3 regions of the Streptomyces sp. NPDC006733 genome follow, and region 2 is predicted to be linked to each of the others. Evidence: riboswitches for the same ligand, from Rfam matches in the RefSeq annotation. Region 2 holds a riboswitch; each other region holds the start of a gene.

Region 1 (10,212 bases), on a different contig from region 2:
GCGGCCGATGATCGTCAGTTGGCGCGAGCGTGCATGGATGTGAAGGCCGGGCGGTACCTCAGCGCAAGCGAGATCCTGAAGGAGACCCGAGGGGATTTCGAAGTGCGGGCCCACCGGTCCCTCGTACTCGCCTCCGAGGCAGCAGACTCCGACCTCGCGGAACGCTGGCTGGCCGAGGAACCGAACGCCGAGTCCGCGCTGCTGTGGGCGCGGGTCGCGATGCTGCGCGCGTTACGGATGGCCGACGCCGGCGATCTGCGGGAGGGCGCGCTGCTGCGCATAGCGCAGGGCGCGTGCGAGCGGGCCTCGGAACTGCTCCCCACCGACCCGACCCCCTGGGTGACCCAACTGGCGCTGACCCGGCTCCAGCGGCCCCGCGACCCCGCCCCGCGCGGGCTGCTGACGGAACCGACCGGCCCCTGGTACCTGTTCGCCCACATCCTGCGGCTGGACCCCTGGCACCGCGAGGCGCACCACCGGTTCCTGGCCTTCTTCTTCACCCGCAACGGCGGTTCGGCGAGCGCACGGTGGGACGTCGCCTCGTTCCTCAGCCACCGCGCCCCGACCTCCTCGCCCCTGCGGCTGCTGCCGCTCGTGGCGCTCGTCGAGGACTACGACGCCAACGCACTGCTGGCGGACCGCACGTGGGAGCAGCCGCAGTGGAAGGCGACCACGATGGGGATCTACACCCACTGGTTCCCCGAGACGGCCAAGTACCGCTTCACCCCGGTCCTCGACCTGGGGTACCTGGCGCACGCCCTGGTCATGGGCAAACTCGAATTCGAGGCGAGGGAAGTCCTCACGGCATCGGGACCGTACGCGTCCCGCATGCCCTGGAGTGCGTTCGGCGCACCCGAGGAACAGCTGACCAGGGCCAGAAAACTTTGTGGACTACCGGTACCGAGTGCCGCCTGAACCATTTCCGTTCCACCCCGCACGACGAAGTCCCCCTCCGTCACCTACCCCTCAGAAAGGCTGTCGTTGTGACCGAGCACAGATCTCTTTCACACACGAAACCTCTTCGTCCACCAGCGCCCGCCGCCCCCCTCGACGACGACGCGACGCTGCATGCCATGGGTTACCCGCGGAAGCTCACCAGACGGTTCCGCGCTTTCGACAACTTCGCAATCTCCTTCACGATCATCAACATCATCGCCGGAATCTTCTCCTCCTTCGGATTCGGCATGGCGGCCGGCGGGCCGCGCATTCTCATATTCGGCTGGATAGGCGTGTCCATCATGGTGCTGTTCGTCGGCGCCTCGATGGGTGAGATCGCCTCCGCCTATCCGACCAGTGGCGCGCTGTACTTCTCCGCGGGCAAGCTCGCCAAGCGGCACCGCGGCGCCTGGTCCTGGTACACCGGCTGGCTGAACTTCGTCGGCCAGGTCGGCGGTACCGCCGCCACCGGCTACGCGGCCGCCACGTTCATCCAGGCCTTCATCGCGATGCAGTGGAACGACTACGAAGTGACGGCGCAGCGCACCGTGGGCATCACGGCGTTGATCCTGCTGCTGCAGGCGCTGGCCAACACCTACACCGTGCAGCTGATCGCGGTGCTGAACCGTATATCCGTGTGGTGGCTCTTCATCGGCATGGTCGTGATCGTCGTCTGCCTGACCGTCATACCCGACCACCACCAGTCGGCCTCCTTCATCACGCATTTCGAGAACAACACCGGTTTCTCCAACGGGATTTACGGCGCCATGCTCGGCCTGCTCGTCACCAGCTGGACCTTCACCGGCTTCGACGGCAGTTTCCACATGTCGGAAGAGACCGTGCAGGCGACGGTCAACGCGCCCAAGGGCATCATGCGGTCGATCGCCTACTCGGCGGGTATCGGCCTCATTCTCATGCTCGCCCTGGTCTACGCCATCCGCGATTACGCCGCGGAAGCCAGTTCCGCCGCGCCGCCGGTGCAGATTCTCATCGACGCGCTCGGCATGGGCACCGCCAAACTGCTGCTGCTGATCGTGATCGGCGCCATGCTGTTCTGCGGCCTGGCCAACATGACGAGCAATACCCGGCAGATCTTCGCGTTCTCGCGTGACGGCGCGATGCCCGGCTCGCGGTGGTGGCACTCGGTCTCCCCGCGCACCCGTACGCCCGTCAAGGCGGTATGGCTCGCGGCGGCGTGCTCCATCGTGCTGGTCCTGCCCGGCTGGTGGTCGCACACGGCCTTCACGGCCATCGTCAGCGTCAACGTGGTGGGCCTGTTCCTCGCCTACGCCGTGCCCATCTTCCTGCGGCTGCGCCTGGGCGACGAGTTCGTGCCCGGCCCGTGGAACCTCGGCCGCTACGGCAAGGTCGTCGGCATCGTCGCGGTGACCTGGATCTCCCTGAGCAGCGTGCTGTTCATGCTGCCGCAGACGTCCCCGATCAACTCGACGACGTTCAACTACGCACCGATCGCGCTGGGTGTCGTGCTGATCATCGCAACCGTCTGGTGGTTCGCCACCGCGCGCAAGCGTTTCCAGGGACCGGTCAGCTACGGCCGTCCCGACGAAGTGGCCGCGATGGACCTGATCTGACCTGGCGGTACCCGATCACCGAACACCTGCCCTTCCCGTACAGAGGCCCCGGTGGATTTCCATCCCACCGGGGCCTCACGCGTGTGCGCGCTCAGCGTCCCGGGAGATCGATGACCGCGATGCCGTCCGGCTGGGCGACGGCCAGCCGGGAACCGTCGGGGTGCAGGGCCACGACAGGCGTCGGGATGTGGGTGGCCCCGAAGCTGTCCTCCCTGAGGGACACCTCCACGGCGGGCCACTCCGCCACCACGGCCCCCGTCGCGACCTCGACCAGCCGCGGGTGCCCGTGCAGCGACACCACCGTCTCGCCCCGGGCGACCAGCGTGCCGAGGCTGAAGTCGACGCTGTTCCGGCAGAGCCACCGGCCCGCCGACAGCGACCACACGCCCAACTGCCGGGTCCGCCCCTCCGTCGAGACGGCCAGACGGTCCCCGTCGAGCCAGCAGGCCGCCCGCACCTCGTCGTCGATGCCACCGTCCGCGGGCAGCACGCCCTGGCCGTCGAGCACGGCGGAGTCCGCCAGCGCGTCGTCCAGGTCGAACACCTCGACGATCCCGTACGGATGCCACAACCAGCCGGCCGACATGAGGTACCTGCCACCAGGACTCACCGCCAGCCGGGAGTGGAAGACGTCCCGGGGCCGGCGCACACCGTGGGTGAGCCGCTTGCCCGTCTCCAGGTCGTCGATCTCCAGGGTGCCGCGCTCCCGCGGGCAGTGCACCAGAACCTCACGGCCGTCCCGCAGCGCCCCGAGCGCCACGGGATAGTCGAAGTCCTCGGCGATCTCGTCATCGCGCTCCAGCTCCCGGACCAGCTGATCGCCCTCGAGCAGCAGCGCCTCGGTGCCGCGCTCGGCGTAGACGACGGTGAAGCGGCCGGACGGGGAGACGATCCCCCGGTCGAACGGGTAGTCATGAATGAACGAGGAGGGACGCTCCACCCCATCGGCCCCCCACCGGCGCCCGCCCCCGACCACGTCGAGCAGCTCATCGCCGTCCCACACCAGAGACTCGACCTCAGCCGTCGCCTCCCAGAACCGCCGGCCCGACGCACCCCCCACATCCATCACACCCAAAACCGTACGAGCCCCACCACCCCGCACCAACCCATTTTCCAGCGACGGCGGGCGGCAGACCGTCGCTACACCGACCCCGCGACGTACACGCTCTGCGAGGTGGCCGACTGGAAGACCTCGCCTCCGGCGAATACCGCCCGGTAGGAGCCGCCCGCGCTCCGGTCGACATCCGCGGCGAACGCGTAGCCCCTGCCGTCCCAGAACGCCTCGTTCGTGGCGACGGTCGTCCACTCGGTCCCGTCGGGCGAGTACTGGACGTCGACGAGGATCGTGCTCGGGTTCGACCCGTCGGGAAAGTTCATGAGTCCCTCGGCGTGGACCTGGCCGGTCTCCGAGCGCCCTGCGGTGAAGGCCGTGAACTGCGCGCCGGCGTGCACACGCACGACGGTGCTCGTGCCCGTCGACGCCTGGAGGAACGGGTCGCCGTTGGTGTTCAGCGCCAGCTGGAAGTACCCGGCCCGCCACGGCGTGTACTCCATGGTGAACGTGCCGTCCTCGGCTGTGGTGAACCCGCCCACCTCGTCCGTCTGGTACTCATCGGCACCGAAGAGGACACCGCCGGACTTCCCTGCGAGCGGGACCCATCCGCCGGCAGTCTTCTGCTCGACGGCGACGCTCAGCTTGACGGACTGGCCGGAGTTGACGTCGGTCCTGTCGACCGTCGCTGTGAAACGCGTGGGAGTCTGCTCGACACCGATCTGCACAGGCTCCGACGATCCGTACAACACGGTTGGGGTACCGCCATCCATGCGGAAGACGGCCTGGATCTGGGCGGCATTGTCCAGTCGCACCGAGGTGCGGAACCGGCCGTGCGCATCGGTGGACACGGTGGCCTGGGGCCAATAGTCGACTTCGATGTCAACCTTGCGTGCCGCCAGGGGCTTGACCTCACGCGTGGGCCACCGTCCGTACAGCGTCCCCTTCACCTCTACATCGCGGTGGTCGCGGTCGATCGAGCTGCGGTCGACGCTCAGCGGTCCCACCTGGGGGACAACGAAGTAGGAGAGGATTCCGGCCGACTGTCGCAGCACGTGAGCGCCGTCAGCGTCCGTCACCTCCACGTCGATGCGATAGCTGCCGATCGTTCGCAGTTTCAGCGGCTTCCTGCTGCGCCAGACGCCGTCCTCGGGCGTACCGGAGAAGAGCCGGAGGTCCTTGAACCGAACGTCGGCCACCTCCGACTGGTTGACGTCCGAGGTCAGATGCGCCGTGATCTCCCTGACGTCGACTCCGGAGCGCGCGCTGATCTCCAAGGTCCCGTAGTCGCCCTGCACGCTTCCCGCGTAGCGGACCTCCAGCTGATCGGAAGCGTGCGAGACCGCCGCCCCACCAAGGCCGAGCGCGGCCGCCGCTGTCGCAACCGTCACCCCCCTGCAGATTCTTCTCAACAACATCCTTGGTCCCCACCCTGTTGAACGAAATTGAGCCGCGCCCTTGAGGCGACTCGAAGATGATCTTTATACAGTCCGTCAGATACGGGCGCACCGGCATTCCGAGCGCCGCGCCCGCCCCTCCCGGGAGCGGCCCGGGCCCCCTCCGCCGCGGACCTTAGGTGCTCACAGGACCACCAGGTCGGGAAGGAAATCGCGCACGACGACCACAGACACGAGCTCTCCGGAGCCCGAGCGCCCCAGCCAGACCGGGAACGTCCCGTCCCCGCTGGTGTAGAACGACACCAGGTCGGTGCCACTGGCCTCGTGAGAAGTGCGTATGTATGCCTCGCCGATGCTCTCTCCCTCGTCGTCGTGGCCGTCCACGAGGAAGCGCCGGTACTTGCCCGCGAGCAGGTCCCATTCCGAGGCGTCGGCGAAGCATCCTGCGGCGCTGTCGGTGTCGAATCCGAAGAACTCGCCCTCGCGCAGCAGCCGGGCATCATCGCCGTCGGCGAGCGCCAGTTCCCAGGAGACCGGCGGCTCCCCGTCGATCAGCAGACGGATGGCCACCTCCTCCTCGACCGGGAAGCGCTGGTCCTCGTACTCCCCCTCGTACGCGACCACGGCGGTCTGCAGCGGGTACACACCGGGCGGTATCCGCTCCGACAGCTCACGGCAGGCCGTCCGGCCCCTCGTGAGGGGATCAGTGACGGCAAGCCTGCCGCTGGGGACCCGCAGTGCCGCGATGTCCCGGAGCGCTCCGACCGTCATCTCGGGCTGGTGCCGCGTCGCGAGGCGTGTTCCGGGCTCGAAGAGCTCACGCAGGTGGACCGGCTGCGCCGGGCGCGGCGGCACCCAGGGAGCGGGAGCGCTTGGCGGCGGTTCGGGCACCGCCTCGGAGGCGTCCTGGTACGTGACGTCCCGATCGACCAGCGACGGATGCGAAAAGAGCAGGCTCCCTCCGCCGCGGACACCGAAACCCGCTCTGCCGCGCCAGCGGTCCGCTGCGGTTACGTCGGCAGGAGTATGACGCGCCGAGCCCAGATCTCCCTGGGGTTCGGACACGGTGCGGCCGGTGCTGTCGGGGGAGAGCTCCGTCCTGGTGCGCCATACATCCCGCGCGAACTCGGCCTGCGCCGGGGAGTCGTAACGCCACTCGGCGAGATGACGAAGGAACAGACGCTCCGGTTCGAGCAACCGCCAGTCCGCCTCCCGGGTCCGGCGCCCGTGATCGTCGTACGCCCACCCACCCACGTAGTGGTCGCCCCAGGCCACCAACTGCGCCTCGACCGGCGCCTTCCGGCCCTCGAGCCGGTAGACCAGCGCATAGGGCGTCCCCGCGAGATCCCGCGCCTCCGCCTCGGACCGCGAGAGCGGCCCCATAGCGGTGGCGGAGGACAGATCCCACCCCTCCGCGTACGACACCGTCACCATGCCCGCCTCGCCACCCACTGCCGTGCCCCCTCACACCTGGCAGCCCCCTGCCACGGCCTTTGAGCGAACCGTAACGGGTGGGTGTGACATGCGACGGCGGTGCCCGCGGCCATAGCCACGGGCACCGCCGTCGGGCAGGTCAGTCGGCCAGCGGCAGGTAGACGCGGTTGCCGCTTGCCGCGAACTCCTCGGACTTCTGGCGCATGCCGGCCTCCGGGTCCAGGAGGAGGTCTCCGGCGTGCTCCTTGCGGATGTTCTGGCTGATCTTCATCGAGCAGAACTTGGGGCCGCACATGGAGCAGAAGTGCGCGGTCTTGGCGCCGTCCGCCGGCAGGGTCTCATCGTGGAAGTCACGGGCGGTGTCCGGGTCCATCGCCAGGTTGAACTGGTCCTCCCAGCGGAACTCGAAGCGGGCGTCCGACAGTGCGTCGTCCCAGTCCTGGGCCCCCGGGTGGCCCTTGGCCAGGTCCGCCGCGTGGGCCGCGATCTTGTACGTGATGACGCCCGTCTTGACGTCGTCGCGGTTGGGCAGGCCCAGGTGCTCCTTGGGCGTGACGTAGCAGAGCATCGCGGTGCCCCACCAGGCGATCATCGCGGCGCCGATGCCCGACGTGATGTGGTCGTAGGCGGGGGCGACGTCGGTGGTCAGCGGGCCGAGCGTGTAGAACGGCGCCTCCTCGCAGATCTCCTGCTGGAGGTCGATGTTCTCCTTGATCTTGTGCATCGGGACGTGCCCGGGGCCCTCGATCATGGTCTGCACGTTGTGCCGCTTGGCGATGGTGTTCAGCTCGCCCAGCGTGCGCAGCTCCGCGAACTGCGCCTCGTCGTTGGCGTCGGCGATGGAGCCGGGGCGCAGGCCGTCGCCGAGCGAGTACGTGACGTCGTAGGAGGCGAGGATGTCGCAGAGCTCCTCGAAGTTCTCGTAGAGGAACGACTCCTTGTGGTGCGCGAGGCACCACGCGGCCATGATCGAGCCGCCGCGCGAGACGATGCCGGTCTTGCGGCGGGCGGTGAGCGGGACGTACCGCAGCAGCACGCCGGCGTGCACCGTCATGTAGTCGACGCCCTGCTCGGCCTGCTCGATGACGGTGTCCCGGTAGACGTCCCAGGTCAGCTCCTCGGCCTTGCCGTCGACCTTCTCCAGCGCCTGGTAGAGGGGGACGGTGCCGATGGGCACGGGGGAGTTGCGCAGCACCCACTCGCGGGTGGTGTGGATGTTGCGGCCGGTGGACAGGTCCATGACGGTGTCGGCGCCCCACTTGGTGGCCCACGTCATCTTGTCCACCTCCTCCTCGATCGAGGAGGTGACCGCGGAGTTGCCGATGTTGGCGTTGACCTTCACCAGGAACCGCTTGCCGATGATCATCGGCTCGATCTCCGGGTGGTTCACGTTCATCGGCATGACGGCCCGGCCTGCCGCGATCTCCTCACGCACCACCTCGGGGGAGACGTTCTCGCGGATCGCGATGTACTCCATCTCCGGGGTGATGTCGCCGCGGCGGGCGTACGCGAGCTGCGTCACCGCCTGCCCGTCCCGCCCCCTGCGGGGCGTCCGGGGGCGGCCGGGGAAGACCGCGTCGAGGTTGCGCAGGCCGCCGCGGGGGGAGGTGTGCTTGATCCCGTCGTCCTCGGGGCGGACCGGGCGGCCCGCGTACTCCTCGGTGTCGCCGCGCCCGATGATCCAGTTCTCGCGCAGCGGCGCCAGGCCGCGGCGGACGTCGGTGGTGACGTTCGGATCGGTGTACGGCCCCGACGTGTCGTACAGCGTCACGTCACGGCCGGTGGTGAGGTGCACCTGGCGCACGGGGACCTGGATGTCCGGCCTGGAGCCGGTCAGGTAGCCCTTGTGCCAGCCGGGCTCGCGCTTCCCCGAAGCGGCGGGCCGCGCCGCCGAGACGGGCTTGTCCGCCGAAACGGGCTGAACGGAGACAGGCATGCGTGCATCCTGCGTGGTCATGAGACCCAACTCCCTACGCCGGCATTACCCGGTAACAGGTTCAGCGGTCGGCGCAGAGATTCAGCGCCCTCTCAGCCCGGTGCTCCGAGCTCCCGCGATTGCAAAGGTGCCCCCACGGTAGCGGTTGCGTACGAACGCACACCAGGGGGTCTTGCGATGATCGATCCGTGGACACCCCCCAGACGCCGCCCCCCGCCCACCCGCACGCCCCCGGCCCCCCGCAAACCCACGGCTCATCCCACGGCTCATCCCATGGCTCGTCCCGCGGCCCATCGCACGGCCAGCCGCATGGCCAGGTGCATGACCAGGCGCACGGCCACTCCCACGGTCACTCGCACGGCCACGGTCCCGTGCCGCCGGTCTCGAAGCACCTGCGGAAGGTCGTCGCGGCGGTGCTGGTGCCGTTCGCCGCCGCGGTGCTCGTCGGGCTGGTCGTGCTGTGGCCGGGCGGGGTGCCGCAGCACGCGCACACCGGCGTCGGGTTCGACCAGCAGACGCAGCAGGCGCGGGTCACCCGGATCGACGACATCGCCTGCGCCGAGGCGAACGGCAGCACGGGAAGCGGCCCGGAAGCCGGAGCACCGTCACCGCCGGCCCCCGGTTCCCCCGGCTCTCCAGGCTCCCCCGACCCGCAGGAACGCTGCGACAAGGCGACCATCGAGGTCACGACCGGCAAGGACAAGGGCCGGACGTTCATCGAGATCGTGCACCCTGATCAGACCCGCCGCTACACGGTGGGCCAGGGCGTCGTGGTGGCGTACGCCCCCAACGCCCCGAAGGAGCTGCAGTACGCGGTGACGGACGTCGACCGCGGGTTCCCGCTGGCCCTGCTGGCCGGGATCTTCGCGCTCGCCGTCATCGCCGTCGGCCGGCTGCGCGGTCTGATGGCCCTGGTCGCACTGGTCATCAGCTTCGCGATCCTGACGCTGTTCATCCTCCCGGCGATCCTGCACGGCCACGATCCGCTGCTGGTGGCGGTCATCGGCGGCAGCGCGATCATGCTGATCGCGCTCTACATGTGCCACGGGCTCAACGCCCGGACGTCGGTGGCCGTCATCGGCACGCTCTGCTCGCTGTTCCTGATCGGGATCCTCGGCTCCGTCTTCATCTCCTGGGCGCACCTGACGGGCAACACCTCGGACGAGACGGGGCTCGTCCACGTCCTCTACCCGGGGATCGAGATCAAGGGGCTGCTGCTGGCCGGCGTCATCATCGGCTCGCTCGGCGTCCTGGACGACGTGACGGTCACGCAGACCGCGGCGGTGTGGGAGCTGAAGGACGCCGACCCCGGCGCGAGCTGGCGCAAGCTCTACGGCGCCGGCATGCGGATCGGCCGGGACCACATCGCGTCCGTGGTGAACACGCTGGTGATGGCGTACGCAGGTGCGGCGCTGCCGCTCCTGCTGCTGTTCTCGGTGGCGCGCAGCGGGGTGCTGCGGGTCGCCGGCAGCGAGCTGGTGGCGGAGGAGATCGTCCGGACGCTCGTCGGCAGTATCGGCCTCGTCGCGTCGGTCCCCCTGACGACCCTGCTGGCGGCGCTCGTTGTCAGTGCCGACCGGCAGGATGCGAGGGCGGGCAAGCCGGGTGCGGGCGGACCGAGTACCGGTACACCGGGTGCGGGAACGTCCGCAGTGGGGAAGACGCCCGCGCCGAGGAGCGGTGGCGGCGGCCGTCGGCGCCGGGGGAAGTAGCGGTGGGGGCGGGGCGCGTCATCGCGCCGCACCGCCCCCGCCCCGGCGCCCAGCGGGCGCGTCGTACGGGCTCCGGCCCCCCGGGGACCTACCAGTCACGGTGCGAGGAGGACGAGGACCCCGAGGTGAACTTCTTCACCAGGAAGATCAACCC
Region 2 (10,212 bases):
GACGGCCGCCCCCGCGGCCCAGCCCGCCGCGGCGCGGCTGGCCGCCACCGACGAGCCGATGGCCGAAGCGGCCTGAGCCGTAGCGACCCGAGCCGCAGCGGGCTCAGCTCTCCGGCTGCTCGATGAGCTGCGCGATGTAGAGCGGTTCGCCGAGCTTCTCGACCAGCTCCAGCTGCGTGTCGAGGTAGTCGATGTGGTGCTCCTCGTCGGCGAGGATCGACTCGAAGATGTTCGCCGAGGTGATGTCGCCCTTGGCCCGCATGACCTCGATGCCGCGCTTGAGCCGGTCGATGGCCTCGGCCTCGACCTGGCGGTCCGCCTGGAACATCTCGGTGACCGTCTGGCCCACCCGCACGTGGAACAGCCGCTGGTAGTTCGGCAGGCCGTCGAGGAAGAGGATGCGGTCGGTCAGCACCTCCGCGTGCTTCATCTCGTCGATCGATTCCGAACGGGTGTACTTCGCGAGCTTCGTCCAGCCGAAGTTCTCCTGCATCTTCGCGTGCAGGAAGTACTGGTTGATCGCGGTCAGCTCTGCGGTCAGCTGTTCGTTGAGGAACTCGATGACCTCGGGGTCGCCCTGCATGGCAACGCCGTCCTTCCCAAGTGAATCGACAAGATGGCGGCATCCTCGCACCGCATCCCGGGTTGATCCAGTAAGTGCACGCTTACATCGGGTGGCGCAACGGGTGCCTCCCACGGGGTGCGGCGGCCCCGAATCGCGCGCAGCCCTGTCAGGAGCACTGCGTCCGGTCTGTCACCATGGAGCCATGGGTCAGTCCGAAAGCCGCGCGGGTGAGCTTCCCCCCGGGCAGCGGCTCCAGCGGGGCTGGCCGGTCACCCACTACGGTCCCGTTCCGCGCTTCAAGCCGGACCGGTGGGAGTTCCGGGTCTTCGGGGCCACGGCCGACGGGGACAAGCACTGCTGGAACCACGAGGAGTTCTCGGCGCTGCCGTACTCCGTGGTGACGGCGGACTTCCACTGCGTGACGAAGTTCAGCATGGTCGGCATGGAGTGGGGCGGCGTCTCCGCCGCGACGGTGCTGCGGCTCGCGCCCCCGGCGCCGGGCGTCACGCACGTGATGGTGTGGGCCGAGTACGGCTTCTCCTCGAACCTCAGGATCGAGGACTTCTCCGACGACAAGTCGATATTCGCGACCCACAAGGGCGGCGAACCGCTGACCGCGGAGCACGGATTCCCGGCCCGTCTGGTGGTGCCGCACCTCTACGCCTGGAAAGGACCCAAATGGGTCAGGGGCGTGGAGTACATGACCGCCGACCGCCGCGGCTTCTGGGAGGAGCGCGGCTACCACAACGTCGGCAACCCGTGGTCGGAGCAGCGCTACTCCTACCAGGAGGAGCCCGGGGACGGCCCCGAACTCTGACCGGCTGACCGGCCGGCTAGACCTCCCGCGGCCCGTCCCGCAGGGACTTGAGCAGGGCCACGTCCGCGGCATGGCCCTCCGGGCCGCCCGGCGTCTCGATGATCAGCGGAACCCCGGCGGTGGCCGGGTGGTGAAACAGCTCGCGGAACGGCTCGGAGCCGATGTGACCTGCGCCGATGTTCTCGTGCCTGTCCTTGTGGGCGCCGCTGACGTCCTTGGAGTCGTTGGCGTGGATCAGCCGCAGCCGGCCCTCGCCGACGGTGTCCACCAACGCGTCGAGCAGCAGTTTCATCCCGCCGGGCGCCGCCATGTCGTGCCCGGCGGCGAAGGCGTGGCAGGTGTCCAGGCAGACCCCCAGCCTCGGGTGCCGGTCCAGGGCGTCGGCGTACGGGCCCAGGTCCTCGACCAGCGAGCAGAGCGAGGCGCCCTGGCCCGCCGTCGGCTCCAGCAGCAGCCACGGGTCGTCGTCGTGCGTCAGCTCGTCGAGCAGCGGCAGCAGGTGCTCCCGCACCTGTGCGAGCGCGGCGGAGCGGGGGCGTCCGCCCGTCGCGGAGCCGGTGTGCACCACGACGCCCAGCGCGCCGATCTCCCGGCCCCGGCGCAGGGAGTGGCGCAGCGACTGCACCGACTTCTCGACCGTGGCGGCGCTCTCCGAGCCGAAGTTGATCAGGTAGGGCGCGTGCACGTACGCGGGCACCTCCGCCGCGGCCCGGCCGGTGCGGAACAGCTCGTCCTGCCGCGGGTCGCCGGGCGGCGTGGCCCAGCCGCGCGGGTTGGCCACGAAGACCTGGACGGCCTCGGCCGTCAGCCGCTCGGCGTTGGCCAGCCCGACGGTCGCGAGCCCGCCGGCCACATGGACGTGGCCGCCGACGGGGTTGCGGTTCACCGGACCCACACGGTGATCGTCGAGCCCTTGGCCGCCTGCTTGCCCCCGTCCGGGGACTGGCTGAACACGGTGTCGCCGAAGAAGGCGTGCAGCACCCGGATCTCGAAGCCCGCCGCCTTGAGGATCGTCCGCGCGTCGCCCGAGCTCTTGCCCTTCACGTCGGGCACGTCGAAGAGCTGCAGCCCCTTGGAGATGGTGAGGGTGACGGTGTCGCCCTGCCCCGCCTGGGTGCCCTTCTCCGGTGTCTGGAGGGCGACCGTGTCCTTCTCGGCCACGTCGGAGAAGACCTTCTCCGGGGCGAGCGCGACGATGAACCCGGCGTCCTGCAGCGCCTGCTGCGCGTCGGCGACCGAGTCCCCGACCACGTCCGGGACCTCCGCCGCGGCGCCCTTGCTGACGACGATCGACACGACGGCGTCCGGCGAACGCTTGGTGCCGGCCGGCGGGTCCGTGGAGATCACGGCGCCCTTGGGCACGTCCTCCGTGAACTCCTGCGTCACCGCGCCCGGCGTCAGCGCGGCGCCCTTGATCTGCTCCTGCGCCACCGCCAGCGTCTTGCCGGTCACGTCGGGCACGCGGATCTCCTGCGGCCCCTTGGAGACGGTCAGCGTCACCTCCGCGTTGTCGCGGACGCGCTGGCCGGGGCCGGGGTCGGTGGAGATGACCTTGCCGCGGGGGACGGTGAGGCTGAAGTTGGTGGTGACCTTCGTGTGCAGGCCGGCGGCGTCGAGCTTCTGCTGCGCGTCCGCCTGGGACAGCGCCAGGACGGCCGGCACCTTGGTGAACTGGCCGTCGCTGATGTACCAGACGCCGGCCCCGAGCCCGAGGATCAGCAGCACCGCCGCGACCAGCGCCAGCACACCGCGGCGCGGGCCGCGGCGGGGAGGGCGGTGCCCCATCGGGCTGTCCGGTCCCGGCGGACCCGCCGGGGCGGGCGGCAGCGGCGGCGGGAGCTGGAGCACGCTGGTCCGGTTCAGTTCCTCCTCGGCCGGCAGGACCGGCCGGGAGATGACGCTCGTCAGCTCCTCGTCGCCGCCGGGCGCGCCGTGGGCGCCCGCCGGGACGGCGTCCTGCGGCTCCGCGACCTCCCGGACCGCCCGGGGCGGCACCAGGTCCAGCTGCTCCTCGCTCAGCGTCTGACGGGTGGCGTGCAGCTGCGCCAGCAGCTCCACGGCGTCCTCGGGCCGCAGCCGCGGGTCCCGGGCGGAGGCCCGCGCGACCAGGGCGTCCAGCGCGGGTGCCAGCCCGGGGACGGCCTGCGACGGCGCGGCGATGTCCTCGTTCAGTACGTGGAAGATGACCTGCATCGGCGTGCCGCCGACGTGCGGCTTCCCGCCGGTCAGCATCTCGTACAGCAGCACGCCGCAGGCGTACACGTCCGTCCGCTGGTCTATCGTGCCGTGCTCGATCTGCTCGGGCGCCAGGTACGAGACGGTGCCCAGCACCGAGCCGGTCGTCACGCTGGTGGTGGTGTCGACCGCCCGGACCAGGCCGAAGTCCACGACCTTGACCCGGCCGTCGTCCCCGATCAGGACGTTCTCCGGCTTCACGTCCCGGTGGATCAGCCCGGCCCGGTGCGCGGCGCCGAGCGCGGCGAGCACCGGCTCCAGGATGTCCAGCGCGGCCCGCGGTGGCAGCGCCCCGCGCTCGCGCAGCACGTCGCGCAGCGTGCAGCCGGCGATGTACTCCATGGCCAGGTAGACGAACGTGCCGTCGGTGCCCTGGTCGTACACGCCGACCACGTTCGGGTGCGCGAGGCGGGCCACGGCCTTGGCCTCGAAGATGAAGCGGTCGACGAAGCCGGTGTCGGCCGCCAGCCCGGGGTGCATCACCTTCAGCGCGAGCACGCGGTCCAGGCGGGTGTCCACAGCCCGGTAGACCGTGGCCATCCCGCCGACGGCGATGCGCGCCTCGACCCGGTAGCGGCCGTCGAGCGTCTGCCCGACGAGAGGGTCCTGCAGGGTCGTATCCACGACACGGAAGTCTACGAGCCGTCGCCGACCCGTCCCACCGAACGCGGCCGTACTGTGTCCCGCCCGTGCTGATCCGGGACGCAACCGTGACCCGGGTGGCAGCGTTCCGCTTCGTCAGGCCCCGCTGAAGGCGGGCCGCTCGGGGTCGAACGCCGCCACGCCCTCGACGGGCGACGACGCGGCCGCGTAGTGCCGCCGGGGGATGCGTCCGGCCCGGAAGGCCAGCCGCCCCGCCCGCACCGCGTCCCGCATGGCCTCCGCCATCAGCGCCGGCTGCTGGGCGCGGGTGACGGCCGACGCCAGCATGACGGCGGCGCACCCCAGCTCCATGGCGAACGCCGCGTCGGACGCGGTGCCCGCCCCGGCGTCGAGGATGACCGGGACGCCCGCCCGCTCGGTGATGAGCTGGAAGTTGTGCGGGTTGCGGATCCCGAGCCCCGAGCCGATCGGCGACCCCAGCGGCATGATCGCCGCACAGCCGACGTCCTCCAGCCTGCGGGCGGTCACCGGGTCGTCGTTGGTGTAGGGCAGGACGGTGAACCCGTCGTCGACCAGCGTCTCGGCGGCGTCCAGCAGCTCGGCGGTGTCCGGCAGCAGGGTGCGCTCGTCGGCGATGACCTCCAGCTTGACCCAGTCGGTGCCCAGCGCCTCGCGGGCCAGCCGCGCGGTGAGCACGGCCTCGCCCGCGGTGAAGCAGCCGGCCGTGTTCGGCAGCACCCGGATGCCGTGCTTGGCGAGCACCGAGAGCACGGAGCCCTTCGTCGCCGGGTCGAGGCGGCGCATCGCGACCGTGGTGAGCTCCGTGCCGGAGGCGAGCAGCGCCTGTTCGAGGACGTCCAGGCTGGGCGCGCCGCCGGTGCCCATGATCAGCCGGGAGGTGAAGGGGACCCCGGCGATCCGCAGGGTGTCGTGGCCGGTGGCCGCCGCGGGTACGGGATACGGCACGGGATCAGCCTCCCTGGACGGCGGTGAGGACCTCGACGCGGTCGCCGTCGGCGAGGGCGGTGGTGGTCCAGCGGCTGCGGGGGACGACGGCCTCGTTGAGGGCGGCGGCGACGCCCGCGGGGGCGGACGTCAGGGAGGCGACGAGGCGGTCGAGGGTCAGGCCCTCGGCGATCTCCCGGGCCTCACCGTTGACGGAGACGGTGGAGAGGGTCATGCGGGCTGCTCCTGAAGCGCGAAACGTGTGGGGGAGAAGGGCCGGGCCGACTCGGGCACCGAGCCCGTCGTGAGCAGCTCGGCCATGACGTCGCCGGTCACCGGGGTCAGCAGGACGCCGTTGCGGTGGTGGCCGGTGGCCAGCAGCAGACCGGGCAGCGCGCTGCGGCCAAGCAGCGGGGCGTTGTCGGGGGAGCCGGGGCGCAGCCCCGCCAGGGTCTCGACGAGCGGCAGCTCGGTGAGCCCCGGCACCAGCTCGTGCGCGTCGCGCAGCAGCTCGTAGACGCCGCCGGCGGTGACGGTGGTGTCCCAGCCGAGCTCCTCGCTGGTCGCGCCCACGACCAGCTCGCCGTTCTCGCGCGGCACGAGGTAGACGTGGCCGCCGCGCACCACGGCCCGCACCGTGCGGGACAGGAACGGGGCGAGGCCGGGCGGGACGCGCAGCCGCAGCGTCTGCCCCTTGACCGGTCTGACCGGCGGCAGGGCGTGCTCGGGGACGCCCGGCATGCAGCCGCTGCGGCTGCCCGCCGCGAGCACGGTCTGCTCGGCGGCGAGCACCGTGCCGTCGTCGAGCACCGCGCCGGTGGCGCGGTCCCGGACGGTCTCGATCCGGGCCGCGGAGCCGCGGTGCAGGACCACGCCGGCGAGTTCGGCCGCGCGCAGCAGCGCGGCGGCCAGCCGGCGCGGGTCGACCTGGTGGTCGCCGTCCACGCGCAGGCCGCCGCGCACACCGGGCGCCAGCATCGGTTCCAGCCGGCGGCAGTCGCGGCCGGACAGCCACTCGGAGCGCAGCCCGAGCGAGGTCTGGAAGGCGTGCAGTTCGCGCAGGTCGGCGCGGTCGTCGGCGTCCAGGGCGACGGCGAGCGTGCCGCACGGCCGGTAGCCGAGGTCCAGGCCCGTGGCGTCCTCCAGCTCGGCGGCGAAGGACGGGTAGCGGCGCGCCGACGCGAGGTTCAGTTCGAGCAGCGTCTGCTCGCCGTACTGCAGCTCCGTGACGGCGGCCAGCATGCCGGCCGCGACGTGCGCGGCTCCGCCGCCCGGCGCCGGGTCGGCGAGCGCGGTGCTCAGCCCGCGCTGCGCGGCGCGCCAGGCCGTGACGAGTCCGATGATTCCGCCGCCCACGACCAGAACGTCGTAGCGGTGGCGCGAGGGATGCATGGGTGTCCCGCTCCTCCCTTCGCCGGCATGACCCGGATCAGGTTCGTACGGTCGGCGGCCGGTCAGCCGCCCTCTCAGCCCGGTGCGTCCGGGCTCCCGCGAGTGCGTTGGTCCCGCCACCCTAGTACGCGCGCCGGACCCCGGGTAAGGGAGCCCGGCTCGAGGGGGGCCGGAGACAGGGGGATCGATTTCGCACGGGCGCCCTACCGGTAATCCCCGGCGCGTTACGGTGATCGTGTGAGCCAGCCAAGCGCCGAGCGCGCAGTGATCGTCGGGGCCGGGATGGCCGGAGTGCAGACCGCTGTGTCGTTGCGGGAGCAGGGGTGGCGCGGCGACATCACGCTGCTGGGCGCCGAACCGCACGCACCGTACGACCGCCCGCCGCTGTCCAAGTCCGTCCTCCTCGGCACGGCCGAGGGCTCGCCCTTCGACGTGGACTTCAACGGCCTCGACGTCGAGCTGCTGCTCGGCCGGCACGCGAGCGCGCTGCGCCCCGCCGACCGGCAGCTCGTCACCGACGAGGGCGTGGTCCGCTACGACCGGCTGGTGCTCGCCACCGGCGCCCACCCGGTGGCGCTGCCCGGCAGCGAGGGCATCCCGGGCGTCTACATGCTGCGCACCCTGGACGACGCCGCCGAGCTGCGGCCGGTGCTCGAGGAGAAGCGCGACGTCGTCGTGGTGGGAGCGGGCTGGATCGGCGCGGAGTTCGCCACGGCGGCCCGCCAGGCGGGCTGCGCGGTGACCGTCGTCGAGGCGGCCGACCGGCCGCTGGCCGGCGTCCTGCCCGGCTCGGTCACCGACCACATGCGCGACTGGTACGCCGACGCGGGCGCCGAACTGCTCACCGGGACCGCCGTCGCGGCCGTCGAACCCGGCGCGGTGCTGCTCGCCGACGGGACGCGGCTGCGGGCCGGGGCCGTCGTCGTCGGCATCGGCGCCCGGCCGGCCACCGGCTGGCTGGCCGGCTCCGGCGTGGAGCTGGGCCCCGACCGCTCGGTGCAGGCGGACGACCGGCTGCGGACCTCGGTGCCCGACGTCTTCGCGGTCGGGGACTGCGCGTCCTTCCCGTCCGCGCGCTTCGGCGAGCGGCTCCTCGTCCACCACTGGGACAACGCGGTCCAGGGGCCGCGGGCCGCCGCCGCGAACGTGCTGGGCGGCGACGAGGTGTACGACCCGGTGCCGTACTTCTGGTCCGAGCAGTTCGGCCGTTTCGTGCAGTACGCGGGGCACCACTCGGCCACCGACACCATGCTGCTGCGCGGCGACCCGGCGGGGCCCGCCTGGTCGGTCTGCTGGCTGCGCGACGGCGTGCTCGCGGCGCTGCTCGCCGTCGGCCGCCCGCGCGACCTGGCCCAGGGCCGCAAGCTCATCGAACGCGGCGCGCACCTGGACGCCGCGCTCGTCGGCGACCCGGCCGTTCCGCTCAAGACCGCGGCCGGCGCCTGACGGCGAAACCGGGCTCGCCGGGCGGATGTGGGCAAACCGTCAGGCTCCCCGGCCGCCAACCGGTACGCGGGTGCCCGCCGGGGATGGCACGCTTGTCCCGTGACCGAGATCGACGCAACGATTGATGCCCTCGTACCTTCCTGGCTGAACCTCCCCGAGGTCGCCGAGCGACTGGGTGTGCCCATCACCCGGGTCCGCCCGATGATCAAGGAGAAGCTGTTCCTCGCCATCCGCCGCGGTGAGAACCGCGTCCTGATGGTCCCCGCCGACTTCATCGGCGAGGGAAGCATCGTCAAGGGGCTGCCCGGCCTGCTGACGGTCCTCAAGGACAACGGCTTCAGCGACGAAGAGGCGCTGGAGTGGCTGTTCACCGAGGACCCGACGCTGCCCGGCACGCCCACGCAGGCGCTCAAGGAGAACCGCGGGACGGAAGTGAAGCGCCGCGCCCAGGCGCTCGGCTTCTAGCCCGCAGCGGCAGCAGTAGCAGTAGCAGTAGCAGCAGCAGTCACGGCAGCAGGACCCGCAGCACCGAGGGGGAGCGGCACCATGCCCGAGCAGTCCACCGTCCGCGAGCGGTTCGCCGCCGCCCGGCTGTACCTGTGCACCGACGCCAGGACCGGCCGGGGCGACCTGGCCGAGTTCGCGGACGCGGTGCTCGCCTCGGACGTCGACGTCATCCAGCTGCGCGCCAAGGGGATCGAGGCGCGCGACGAGCTGGACGCGCTCGCGGTGCTGGCCGACGCGTGCCGCCGGTACGGCAAGCTGCTCGCGGTGAACGACCGGGCGGACGTGGCGCACGCGTCGGGTGCCGACGTGCTGCACCTGGGGCAGGGCGACCTGCCGGTGCCCGCCGCCCGCGCCGTCCTCGGCGGCGACGTGGTCCTCGGACGGTCCTGCCACGCGGAGTCCGAGGTGGCCGCGGCCGCGGTGGAGCCCGGCGCCGACTACTTCTGCACCGGGCCGGTCTGGCCCACCCCGACCAAGCCCGGCCGGCACGCGCCGGGCCTGGAGCTGGTGCGGTACGCGGCCTCGCTGGGGACCGCCCGGCCCTGGTTCGCGATCGGCGGGATCGACCTGGGCAACGTCGAGCAGGTGCTGGAGGCGGGGGCCCGGCGGATCGTCGTCGTCCGCGCGATCACCGAGGCCGACGATCCCGGCGCCGCGGCGGCGGCCCTGGCGAAGGCCGTGACCTCGTACGACACCCCGTCCGACGGCTGAGCGTTCCGCTTCACCGGCCGCCGGCGGTCCACTCCGCGCCCCGAATGTCACCGATGCGTGTCCAAGGGATGGACGGGGGTGGGGCGCACGTGGATAAATCGGCCGTCCTGGTTACGGGTGGTCTCGGGGCGCGGTTACCCTTCCGTTATGGCCCTTGGGACACCTTCTACCCGGACCGATCGCGCGGTCACCATTCGTGAGCTCCTCGCGTCCGGCGAGCGGTCGTATTCCTTCGAATTCGCCGCACCGAAGACCGAGAAGGGCGAGCGGACCCTCTGGAACGCCATCCGCCGGATCGAAGCGGTGGGGCCGACCTTCGTGTCCGTGACCTACGGCGCCGGCGGATCGTCCCGCGACGGCACCGTCCGCGCCACCGACCGGATCGTCTCCGACACCACGCTGACCCCGGTCGCGCACCTGACGGCGGTCAACCACTCGATCGCCGAGCTGCGCAACATCATCGGGCAGTACGCCGACGCCGGGATCCGGAACATCCTCGCGGTCCGCGGCGACCCGCCCGGCGACCCGCTCGGCGAGTGGGTCCAGCACCCCCAGGGACTGCTGTACGCCGCCGACCTGGTCCGGCTGATCAAGGAGTCCGGCGACTTCTGCGTCGGCGTCGCGGCGTTCACCGGAATGCACCCGCGCTCCAGCGACTGGGCCTCCGACACCCGCAACTTCATCGACAAGTGCCGCGCCGGGGCCGACTTCGCCATCACGCAGATGTTCTACGACGCCGACGACTACTTCCGGCTGCGCGACCGGGTCGCCGCCGCGGGCTGCGACACCCCGATCATCCCGGAGATCATGCCGGTGACGAACGTCCGGCAGATCACCCGTTTCCCCGAACTCAGCAACGTGCCTTTCCCCCCGGCGCTGGCCGACCGTATCCTCGCGGTGAAGGACGATCCGGCGGCGGTGCGGGCGATCGGCATCGAGTTCGCGACGGAGATGTGCCAACGCCTGATGGCCGAGGACATCCCCGGACTCC
Region 3 (10,212 bases), on a different contig from region 2:
GGCGAAACTCAGTGAACGACTCCTCCTGGAGTGCCACGCCGCGCTCCGGCCACTGGGAAACGCCGGCGGGGGGACCGGGCGACGGCTCGGCGGGTTTCGCGCAGGATGCGCTCGACGCAGCGCAGACTCCTCGTATGCCGCCCGAGCCGTCACCCGAACCCACCCCGCCCGTGAAGAAGTCCGCAGGCCGCAACCTGCGGGCCGCGATAGGGGTCGGCGTCGGCATGGGCGCGGTCATCGTCGCCTCGCTGTTCATCGTCAAGGCCGCCTTCGTCGGCGTGGTGGCGCTCGCCGTCGTCGTCGGCCTGTGGGAGCTCACCTCCCGCCTCGCGGAGAAGAAGGCCATCCGCATCCCGCTGGTGCCCCTCATGGTCGGCGGCGTCGCCATGGTGGTGGCGGGGTACGCGCGCGGCGCCGAGGGCGCGTGGGTCGCGGTGGCCCTCACGTCGCTCGCCATCCTCGTGTGGCGGATGACCGAGCCGCCGGAGAACTACCTGCGGGACGTCACCGCGGGCATCTTCGCCGCCTTCTACGTGCCCTTCCTCGCCACCTTCGTGTCGATGATGCTCGCCGCGGACGACGGCCCCTGGCGGGTCCTCGTCTTCCTCCTGCTCACCGTGATCAGCGACACGGGCGCCTACGCCGTCGGCTGGCGCTTCGGCCGCCGCCTCCTCGCCCCCCGCATCAGCCCCGGCAAGACCCGCGCCGGCCTCTTCGGCGCCATCGCCTTCGCGATGACGGCCGGCGCCCTGTCGATGCAGTACCTGATCGACGGCGGCAAGTGGTGGCAGGGCCTGATCCTGGGCCTGGTGACCGCGGTCAGCGCCACCCTGGGCGACCTCGGCGAATCCATGATCAAGCGAGACCTCGGCATCAAGGACATGGGCACCCTCCTCCCGGGCCACGGCGGCATCATGGACCGCCTGGACTCCCTCCTGCCGACAGCGCCGGTGGTGTGGCTGCTGCTGGTCATCTTCGTGGGAACCGGCTGACCGCCTCCCGCCGGGACGGGCGGCCAGGAGGACGTCGGGTCGGAAGCGGCCGCCGGTTCGGTGAGGCAGTCAGCCGTGGGGCTCCTGGTGGAGGAGCTCGGAGTGGGGCCGTCCCCGGCGAGGGCGTCGGGCGTGGAGCTACCTGCTGCGTCTGCGACACTGGTAGCACCATGCCTGTACCCGGAGAACTCACTTTTGCCGTGCCGCGTGGGGCCAAGAAGCCCCCGCGGCATCTCGCCGATCTCACTCCTGCCGAGCGACGGGAGGCGGTCGTCGAGCTGGGCGAGAAGCCGTTCCGTGCCAAGCAGCTGTCGCAGCACTACTTCGCGCGCTACGACGACGACCGGGCCGCCTGGACGGACATTCCGGCGGCTTCGCGCGACAAGCTCGCGGACGGGCTGCTGCCCGAGATGATGTCGGTCGTGCGGCACATCAGCTGCGACAACGACACGACGCGCAAGACGCTGTGGCGGCTGTTCGACGGGACGCTCGTCGAGTCCGTGCTGATGCGGTACCCGGACCGGGTGACCATGTGCATCAGCTCGCAGGCCGGGTGCGGGATGAACTGTCCGTTCTGTGCGACCGGGCAGGCGGGGCTCGACCGGAACCTCTCGACGGCCGAGATCGTGCACCAGATCGTCGCCGGGATGAAGTCGCTGCGCGACGGCGAGATCCCCGGTGGGCCGGCCCGGCTGAGCAACATCGTGTTCATGGGCATGGGCGAGCCGCTGGCGAACTACAACCGCGTCATCAGCTCGATCCGGCGGCTGACGGACCCGGAGCCGGACGGGCTGGGGCTGTCGCAGCGCGGGATCACCGTGTCGACGGTCGGGCTGGTGCCGGCGATGATGCGGTTCGCCGACGAGGGGTTCAAGTGCCGGCTCGCGGTGTCGCTGCACGCTCCCGACGACGAGCTGCGCGACACGCTGGTGCCGGTCAACACCCGGTGGAAGGTGCGCGAGGTGCTGGACGCCGCGTGGCACTACGCCGAGGTGTCCGGCCGGCGGATCTCCATCGAGTACGCGCTGATCAAGGACATCAACGACCAGGCGTGGCGCGCCGACCTGCTCGGGCGGCTGCTCAAGGGCAAGCGGGTGCACGTCAACCTCATCCCGCTCAACCCGACGCCCGGCTCGAAGTGGACGGCCTCGCGGCCCGAGGACGAGCGCGCGTTCGTGCGGATGCTGGAGTCGCACGGGGTGCCGGTGACCGTCCGGGACACCCGCGGCAGCGAGATCGACGGAGCGTGCGGGCAGCTGGCGGCCTCCGGGGAGTGACCGCGGGCGCGCTGCTACTGTGGCGCTCGTAGATTCGTACAATTGAACATTTCCGACAGGGGAGCGCACCAGCGCTGAGAGTGCGGCCACCGGCGAAACGAAGCCGGTGCGGCCGCAGACCCTCGGACCTGATCCGGGTAATGCCGGCGTAGGGAGTCAACCGCTCATGAACACCAACCTTCGGCGCGCCGCGACGGCGGTCCTGGCCACCGCCCTCGGGGCGACCACGCTGGCCGCCTGCGGCGGCTCCGACGACAAGGCCGACGGCACGAAGGCGACGCCGTCGAAGACCGTCACCCTCGTCAGCCACGACTCCTTCGCGGCCTCGCCTGCCGTGCTCAAGGCGTTCACCCAGCAGACCGGCTACACCGTGAAGGTGCTGGCCGGCGGCGACGCGGGGGCGGCCGTCAACCAGGCGATCCTGTCGAAGGGGCACCCGCAGGGCGACGTCTTCTTCGGCGTCGACAACACGCTGCTGTCGCGGGCCCTCGACAACGACCTGTTCACGCCGTACGAGGCCAAGGGCCTCGACCAGGTCCCGGCCGCGCTCCAGCTCGACAAGGAGAAGCACCGGGTCACCCCGGTCGACTCCGGCGACGTCTGCGTCAACTACGACCGCAAGTACTTCGCCGAGCACCACCTCGCCGTGCCGGCCACCTTCGACGACCTGGTCAAGCCGGAGTACAAGAACCTGCTGGTCACCGAGAACGCCGCGACGTCCTCCCCGGGCCTCGCCTTCCAGCTCGGCACGATCGCGAAGTACGGCGACGCCGGCTGGAAGGAGTACTGGACGAAGCTCAAGGCCAACGGCGTCGAGGTCGTCGACGGCTGGGAGCAGGCGTACAACGACCGCTTCTCCGGCTCGGCCGGCGGCAAGGGCAAGGGCGACAAGCCGCTCGTCGTGTCGTACGCCTCCAGCCCGCCCGCCGAGGTGCTGGGCGTGAAGCCGCTGCCGGCGCAGGGGCCGACCGGCGTCGCGACCGGTACGTGCTTCCGGCAGATCGAGTTCGCCGGGCTGCTCAAGGGCGGCACGAACGACGCGGGCGGCAAGGCGCTGCTGGACTTCCTGCTGAGCAAGACGTTCCAGCAGGACATGCCGCTGCAGATGTTCGTGAACCCGGCCCGGCAGGACGCGGCGCTGCCCGCCGAGTTCACCCGGTACGGCGTGAAGATCGACACCCCGCCCACCGTGGCGCCCGACGAGATCGCCAAGAACCGTGACCAGTGGGTCAAGGCATGGTCCTCGCTCGTTCTGAAGTAGCAGGAGCGGCCCCCCGGCGCTTCCCGCGCGCCGCCGCGGTGCGGCTCGGCCTGATGGCCGTGCCCACCGCGTTCTTCGGGGTCTTCTTCGCCTATCCGGTGGCCGCCATCGTCACCCGCGGCCTGCGTGACGGCGGCGTGTGGCGGTTCGGCCGGATTGGTGAGGTGCTGAGCGACCCGGAGATCCTGCGGGTGCTCTGGTTCACCGCCTGGCAGGCGGTCGTCTCGACCGGGCTGACGCTGCTGGTCGCGCTCCCGGCGGCGTACGTCTTCGCGCGCTTCTCGTTCCCCGGCAAGGGGCTGTTGCGGGCGGTGGTGGCGGTGCCGTTCGTGCTGCCGACGGTCGTGGTCGGCTCGGCGTTCCTGGCGCTGCTGGGGCGGGGCGGCGTGCTCGACGACCTGTGGGGCGTCCGGCTGGACACCACCGTCTGGGCGATCCTGCTCGCCCACGTCTTCTTCAACTTCGGCGTGGTCGTCCGCTCGGTCGGGGGGCTGTGGTCGCAGCTCGACCCGCGCCAGGAGGAGGCGGCCCGGGTCCTGGGCGCCGGCCGCTTCGAGGCGTGGCGCCGGGTGACGCTGCCGGCGCTGGGACCGGCCGTGGCCGCCGCCGCGCTGATGGTCTTCCTCTTCACCTTCACGTCCTTCGGCGTGATCCAGATCCTCGGCGGGCCGAAGTACTCCACGCTCGAAGTGGAGATCTACCAGCAGACCGCGCAGTTCCTCGACCTGCCGACGGCCGCCGTGCTCACCCTGGTGCAGTTCGCGGCGGTCGCCACGATCCTCGCGCTGCACGCGTGGACGGTGCGCCGCCGGGAGAGCACGCTGCGGCTCGTCGACGCCGCGCACACCTCGCGGCGTCCGCGCGGCGCGGCCCAGTGGGCGCTGCTGTGGGCGGTGCTGGCCGTCGTCGTCCTGCTGATCCTGGTGCCGCTCGGCGTCCTGGTGGCGCGGTCGCTGGACGGCCCCGACGGCTACGGGCTCGCTTTCTACCGCGCGCTGCTGACGGTCCCCGAGACCGGCGGGAGCTTCGTCGTCGCACCCATCGAGGCGGTGGGGAACTCCCTGCGGTACGCGGCGGTGGCCACGCTCATCGCGCTGGTCGTCGGGGGCCTCGCCGCCGCCGCGCTGACCCGGCGGGCGGGCCGCCTGGTGCGCGGGTTCGACGCGCTGCTGATGCTGCCGCTGGGCACGTCGGCGGTGACCGTCGGCTTCGGCTTCCTGATCACCCTCGACGAGCCGCCGCTGGACCTGCGGTCGACGTGGCTGCTGGTGCCGCTCGCGCAGGCCCTGGTCGGGGTGCCGTTCGTGGTCCGCACGATGCTGCCCGTGCTGCGCGCGGTCGACGAGCGGCTGCGCGAGGCGGCGGCGGTGCTGGGCGCCTCGCCCTGGCGGGCCTGGCGCGAGGTGGACCTGCCGCTGGTGCGCCGCGCGCTGCTGATCGCGGCGGGCTTCGCGTTCGCCGTCTCGCTCGGCGAGTTCGGCGCGACCGTGTTCATCGCGCGGCCCGACAACCCGACGCTGCCGGTGGCGGTGGCCCGCCTGCTGGGGCGGGCCGGGGAGCTGAACTACGGGCAGGCGATGGCTCTGAGCACCGTCCTGATGCTGGTGTGCGCGGCGGCGCTGCTCGCACTGGAGCGGCTGCGCACCGACCGTTCAGGATCAGGAGAGTTCTAGATGGCACCCCCGGCATCCCGCACCCCGCTCCTGCGGCTCGACGGCGTCACGGTCCGCTTCGGGCAGCGCGCGGCGCTCGACGCCGTGGACCTGGAGGTCGCCGCCCACGAGACGGTGTGCGTCCTGGGCCCCAGCGGAAGCGGCAAGTCCACCCTGCTGCGCGCGGTGGCCGGGCTGCAGGCGGTCGACGCCGGCCGGGTGCTGCTCGACGGGCGCGACCAGGCGGGCGTTCCCACCCACCGGCGCGGCCTCGGCCTGATGTTCCAGGACCACCAGCTCTTCCCGCAGCGCGATGTCGGCGGCAACGTCGCCTTCGGACTGCGGATGCGCGGGACCCGGCGCGACGAGGCGGAGCGCACGGTCGCGCGGCTGCTCGACATGGTGGGCCTGCCGGGCGCGCAGCGGCGCGCGATCGCCGCGCTCTCCGGCGGCGAGCAGCAGCGCGTGGCGCTGGCCCGCGCGCTGGCGCCCGAGCCGAAGCTGCTGATGCTCGACGAGCCGCTCGGGCAGCTCGACCGGGGGCTGCGCGAGCGGCTCGTCGTGGAGCTGCGCGAGCTGTTCGGGCGGCTCGGCACGACCGTGCTGGCCGTCACCCACGACCAGGGCGAGGCGTTCGCGCTCGCCGACCGGGTCGTGGTCATGCGCGACGGCCTGATCGCACAGAGCGGCACGCCGCTGGAGGTGTGGCGGCGGCCCGCCTCCGAGTTCGTCGCCCGCTTCCTCGGCTTCGACAACGTCGTCGGGGCCACCGTGCTCGGCGAGGCGGCCGACACCCCGTGGGGCAAGGTGCCGGTGCAGCCCGGCGCGCCGCAGGGGCCGTGCCGGCTGCTGGTCCGCCCCGCCGGGGTACGGCTGACGGGCGTGCGCGACGGGCTGCCCTGCACGGTGACGGCCAGGACATTCCGCGGCGACCTGGTCACCCTGCTGCTGCGTCCGGCGGACGGCCCGCCGCTGGAGGCGGCCTGCTCGCTGCGGGACGCGCCGGAGGCCGGCACCGAGGTGGGCGTCGCGTTCACCGCCGAGGACGTCGTGGTCCTCAGCCGGTAGCGGTAACGGTAGCGGTAGCCGTAGCGGCGGCGGTGAGCCGGGCCAGTGCCTCCGGGGCCTCGTCCACGGAGTCGACCAGCGCGATGCGCCCCGCCATGGGACGGTCCCTTGCCAGCGCTTCGAGCAGCGGCCAGGTGGGCAGGTCGCGGGTCCAGTGCTCGCGGTTGACCAGCACCATGGGGGTCGGCTCGCCCCGTGACCCGTAGTAGTTCGGCGTCGCGTTGTCGAAGATCTCCTGGACGGTGCCGGCCGCGCCCGGCAGGAAGATCACGCCGGCGGTGCAGCGGGCCAGCAGGCCGTCCTCGCGGACCGCGTTGGCGAAGTACTTGGCGATGTGCGAGGCGAACGCGTTCGGCGGCTCGTGGCCGTAGAACCACGTCGGGATGCCGACGGACGGGCCGCCGTCCGGCCAGCGCTCGCGGACCGCGAACGCGGCCGCCGCCCAGTCGCCGATCGACGGCGTGAACAGGGGCGCCTTCGCCACCGTGCGCAGCGCCTCGCCGAGCACCCGGTCCGCGAACGGGGCGCAGTAGGCGCCCAGGTTGGCCGCCTCCATGGCGCCCGGCCCGCCGCCGGTGGCGACGGTCAGCCCCGAGCGGGCGAGCGTCCGGCCGAGGAGGGCCGCGCCCGCGTACGCGTCGTTGCCGCGCTCCATGGCGTGGCCGCCCATGACGCCGACCACCCGCTCGCCGGCGAGCGTCTCGTCGAGGGCGTCCGAGACGGCGTCGTCGTGGATGCTCCGCAGCATCGACGCGAGTATGTCGCCGTCGGCCCGGGTGCGCCGGAACCAGTCGTAGGCGAGGGCGTCGGGTGTCGAGGCGTACCCCGCGGCCAGCCCGTCGTAGAGCGCCTCGGGCGTGTAGAGGGTGCCGCGGTAGGGGTCGAACGGCAGGTACGGGACCGGCGGGAACACCATCGCCCCGCCGGCCCGTACGTGGGCCAGGGCCTCGGGCGCCATGGGGCAGCCGAGGAACACGGCATCCGCCGGGTCCAGGGCCAGCAGCGCGGCCGTGCGGCCCGTCAGTTCGACGGCCTGCAGGCGGTATCCGGCGAGCGAGCCGGTGGCGGCCGCCCGGTCGAACTCCTCGGGTGTTTCGATCTCGCGGTCGTGGGCGCCGCCGTGCGGCGTGGAGTCGGTGAGCACCGCTGCACCCTAGCGCCGCCCGGGGCGCCGCTCGGGGCCTCCGGGAACCTCAGACCCCCAGGGGTGACGCCGCGAGCTGGGCGATCAGGACGGTCAGGGGGACGACGACCGCCAGCACCATCGCGCAGCGCAGCCCGACGGCCGTGCGCAGCAGGCTCGCGGGGGCGCCGAGCTGGACGAGGGCGGCGGTGCGGTGCTCGCGGCTGCGCCGGGCCTCCAGCGCGGCGGTGAGCACGGTCGCGAGCGCGGACAGGACGATCAGGGCGGCGGCGAAGCCGGTGAGCGGGCCGAGCTTCCGGTCGCCGGTGCCGTAGAGCTGCAGCGCGGCGAGCCCCCCGGCGGCGATGGCGCACAGCACGCCGACCGGCCTGCCGATCCGGCCCGCCTCCTCCTGGAGGGCGCGGCCGGCGAGCAGCCGCAGGGCGCCGGGCCGCACGGCGGCCAGCAGGCGTCCGCAGGCGTGGACGAGCGCGGGACCCGCCAGCACCATGCCGGCCGCGATCAGCGCCCAGCCGGCCAGGACGGTGGGGGCGGTGTTGCCGAGGCCGCCGGGCAGCGGCATCAGGTCGGTCGCGGTGGAGCGGCTCAGGTCGTCGGCGGTCACCTCGATGGCGAGGCCGATGGCCGTGAGCGCGACGCCCCACGGCAGACCCGCGGGGGCGCTGACCGCGGAGGGCGCGTCCGGGTCGTCGGCGTCGGCCGACGCGGGGCCCGAGGGGGCGGCCCCGCGCGGCCACAGGCTGGCGGCGCTGGCGGCCGCGGCGAGCAGCGGTACGGCGGCGAGCAGCGTCAGCGCGCCCGCGAAGGGCAGCGGGCGGTCCGGGCCGAGCGCTTCGACGGACGTGCCGCGCAGCCGCAGGAAGGCCACCAGGGCGACGGCGCTGCCCAGCCCGCAGGAGAGCGCGCTGGCGGCGGCGGCCAGCAGCGGCACGCCGTTGCGGCCGAGTCCGACGGCGGCGAGTCCGGCGTGCAGCCGCCCGCTGGGCTCGGCCCGGGAGACGGCCACCGACAGCTGCAGGGCGATGGCGAACGGGACCAGGCACCAGGCGAGCCGGGCGCTGGACGCCGACGGCTCGCCGGGGTGCCCCAGGGCGTAGCCGAGCGCGGCCAGCAGCAGGAAGCCGGTGCCCGCGGCCGCGGCGGCCACGGACAGCCGGCGGAGCAGGACCGTGGGGACGGAACCGCGGGCTACACGGAGGCTGAGCACGACGCGGCACCCTCCCGGTCCTGGGCGGGCATGCCGGCCGCCGGGCGGCCGTCGACGATGGTGAGGATCCGGTCGGCCACGGCGGCGACCTCGGGATCGATCGTGGCGAGCACCACGGTGATGTCGTGCGAGCGGGCGGCGCTGGTCAGCGTCCGCAGGATCTGGGCGCGGTCCGCGCGGTGCAGCGGCGCGGTGGGCTCGTCGGCGAAGATCACCTCGGGGAGGGTGACCAGCGCGCGGGCGATCGCCACCCGCTGGCGCTGCGCCTGGAGCAGGTCCGCGGGCCGTTTGCGGGCCACCGAGCCGACGTCCAGGCGGTCGAGCCACTCCTGCGCGGTGCTCTTGGCGGCGCGGTGCGAGGCGCCGCGCAGCAGCAGCGGCAGGGCGGCGTTCTCCCGGGCGGTCAGTTCCGGCAGCAGCTGCGGGGTGCCGCCGATCCAGCCGAACCGGTCGCGGCGCAGCCGTTCGCGCGCGGCGGCCGGCAGGGTGTGCACCGGGGCGCTGTTGAACCACACCTCGCCCTGGTCGGGCAGCAACTGCCCGGCGAGGCAGCGCAGCAGGGTGGTCTTGCCGGAACCGCGCGGTCCCAGCAGGCCCAGGATCTCGCCCTTGCGCACACCCAGCGAGACGCCGAGCAGCGCGGGAGAGCCCTGGAAGGAGTGGCGCAGGGCGCGGGCCCAGAGCACGTCGTTGTCGGGCGGGGCCACCATTGCCGCTTACCTCCGCGAGTCGTTCCCCCTGGGTCGGTCAACGAATGCGGGGGAGAGCGGTCACTGCGTTGGCAGGCTAAGGATTTCCCGGGCCCGGCCCGGTGAGCCACGGCGCCCGGGTCGCCCGTACGGCCGCACCGCGCGGGGAACGCCGCGGGAGGGGATGTCACACGGTGGAGGCCGCACGGCGGCCTCCGCGCGGGGAGAAGCCGACGGCGCGCCGGGCCGCACCCCCGAAGGGGCCGCCCGGCGCGCCGGGGACGTCACCGCGCAGCGGTCAGAGCTTGGTCCACGCCTCGGTGAGGACGGCGCGCAGGATGCCCTCGATCTCGTCGAAGGTCTCCTGGTTGGAGATCAGCGGCGGGGCGAGCTGGACGACCGGGTCGCCGCGGTCGTCGGCCCGGCAGTACAGGCCGTTCTCGAAGAGCGCCTTCGACAGGAAGCCGTACAGGACGCGCTCGGTCTCCTCGTCCGTGAAGGACTCCTTGGTGACCTTGTCCTTGACGAGCTCGATGCCGTAGAAGAAGCCGTTGCCGCGGACGTCGCCGACGATGGGCAGGTCGTGCAGCTTCTTCAGCGTGTTGAAGAACGCGTCCTCGTTGTCGAGCACGTGCTGGTTGAGGCCCTCGCGCTCGAAGATGTCGAGGTTGGCGAGGCCGACCGCCGCGGAGACCGGGTGGCCACCGAACGTGTAGCCGTGCAGGAAGGTGTTCTCGCCCTTGTAGAACGGCTCGGCGAGCTTGTCGGAGATGATGCAGGCGCCGATCGGGGAGTAGCCCGACGTCATGCCCTTGGCGCAGGTGATCATGTCCGGCACGTAGTCGAACTTGTCGCACGCGAACATGGTGCCGAGGCGGCCGAAGGCGCAGATGACCTCGTCGGAGACGAGCAGCACGTTGTA

The links. Region 2 has a riboswitch for thiamine pyrophosphate ahead of thiO (glycine oxidase ThiO). Riboswitches for the same ligand answer to the same signal wherever they lie in the genome.
Region 1: linked by a shared signal. The riboswitch ahead of thiC (phosphomethylpyrimidine synthase ThiC) and the one ahead of thiO (glycine oxidase ThiO) in region 2 are both predicted to bind thiamine pyrophosphate.
Region 3: linked by a shared signal. The riboswitch ahead of ABZ721_RS17885 (thiamine ABC transporter substrate-binding protein) and the one ahead of thiO (glycine oxidase ThiO) in region 2 are both predicted to bind thiamine pyrophosphate.

Annotation. Positions count from the first base shown of each region.
Region 1 is NZ_JBEYJD010000015.1:32,246-42,457, reverse strand. It holds gene ABZ721_RS15460 (hypothetical protein) at 1-915, shown strand, start outside; gene ABZ721_RS15455 (amino acid permease) at 1,074-2,528, shown strand; gene ABZ721_RS15450 (WD40 repeat domain-containing protein) at 2,620-3,594, opposite strand; gene ABZ721_RS15445 (hypothetical protein) at 3,669-4,970, opposite strand; gene ABZ721_RS15440 (DUF4241 domain-containing protein) at 5,160-6,428, opposite strand; gene thiC (phosphomethylpyrimidine synthase ThiC) at 6,550-8,367, opposite strand; TPP riboswitch at 8,361-8,473, opposite strand; gene ABZ721_RS15430 (YibE/F family protein) at 8,664-10,058, shown strand; gene ABZ721_RS15425 (DUF5326 family protein) at 10,147-10,212, opposite strand, start outside.
Region 2 is NZ_JBEYJD010000061.1:32,849-43,060, reverse strand. It holds gene ABZ721_RS36135 ((2Fe-2S)-binding protein) at 1-76, shown strand, start outside; gene bfr (bacterioferritin) at 104-583, opposite strand; gene ABZ721_RS36125 (sulfite oxidase-like oxidoreductase) at 768-1,382, shown strand; gene ABZ721_RS36120 (deoxyribonuclease IV) at 1,399-2,277, opposite strand; gene pknB (Stk1 family PASTA domain-containing Ser/Thr kinase) at 2,265-4,241, opposite strand; gene ABZ721_RS36110 (thiazole synthase) at 4,356-5,144, opposite strand; gene thiS (sulfur carrier protein ThiS) at 5,191-5,400, opposite strand; gene thiO (glycine oxidase ThiO) at 5,397-6,557, opposite strand; TPP riboswitch at 6,554-6,667, opposite strand; gene ABZ721_RS36095 (FAD-dependent oxidoreductase) at 6,795-8,003, shown strand; gene ABZ721_RS36090 (Rv2175c family DNA-binding protein) at 8,103-8,468, shown strand; gene thiE (thiamine phosphate synthase) at 8,550-9,221, shown strand; gene metF (methylenetetrahydrofolate reductase [NAD(P)H]) at 9,369-10,212, shown strand, end outside.
Region 3 is NZ_JBEYJD010000018.1:73,523-83,734, reverse strand. It holds gene ABZ721_RS17895 (phosphatidate cytidylyltransferase) at 12-992, shown strand; gene rlmN (23S rRNA (adenine(2503)-C(2))-methyltransferase RlmN) at 1,163-2,269, shown strand; TPP riboswitch at 2,317-2,441, shown strand; gene ABZ721_RS17885 (thiamine ABC transporter substrate-binding protein) at 2,436-3,530, shown strand; gene ABZ721_RS17880 (iron ABC transporter permease) at 3,584-5,203, shown strand; gene ABZ721_RS17875 (ABC transporter ATP-binding protein) at 5,204-6,250, shown strand; gene ABZ721_RS17870 (Rossmann fold nucleotide-binding protein) at 6,240-7,394, opposite strand; gene ABZ721_RS17865 (hypothetical protein) at 7,444-8,601, opposite strand; gene ABZ721_RS17860 (ATP-binding cassette domain-containing protein) at 8,583-9,311, opposite strand; gene ABZ721_RS17855 (aspartate aminotransferase family protein) at 9,589-10,212, opposite strand, start outside.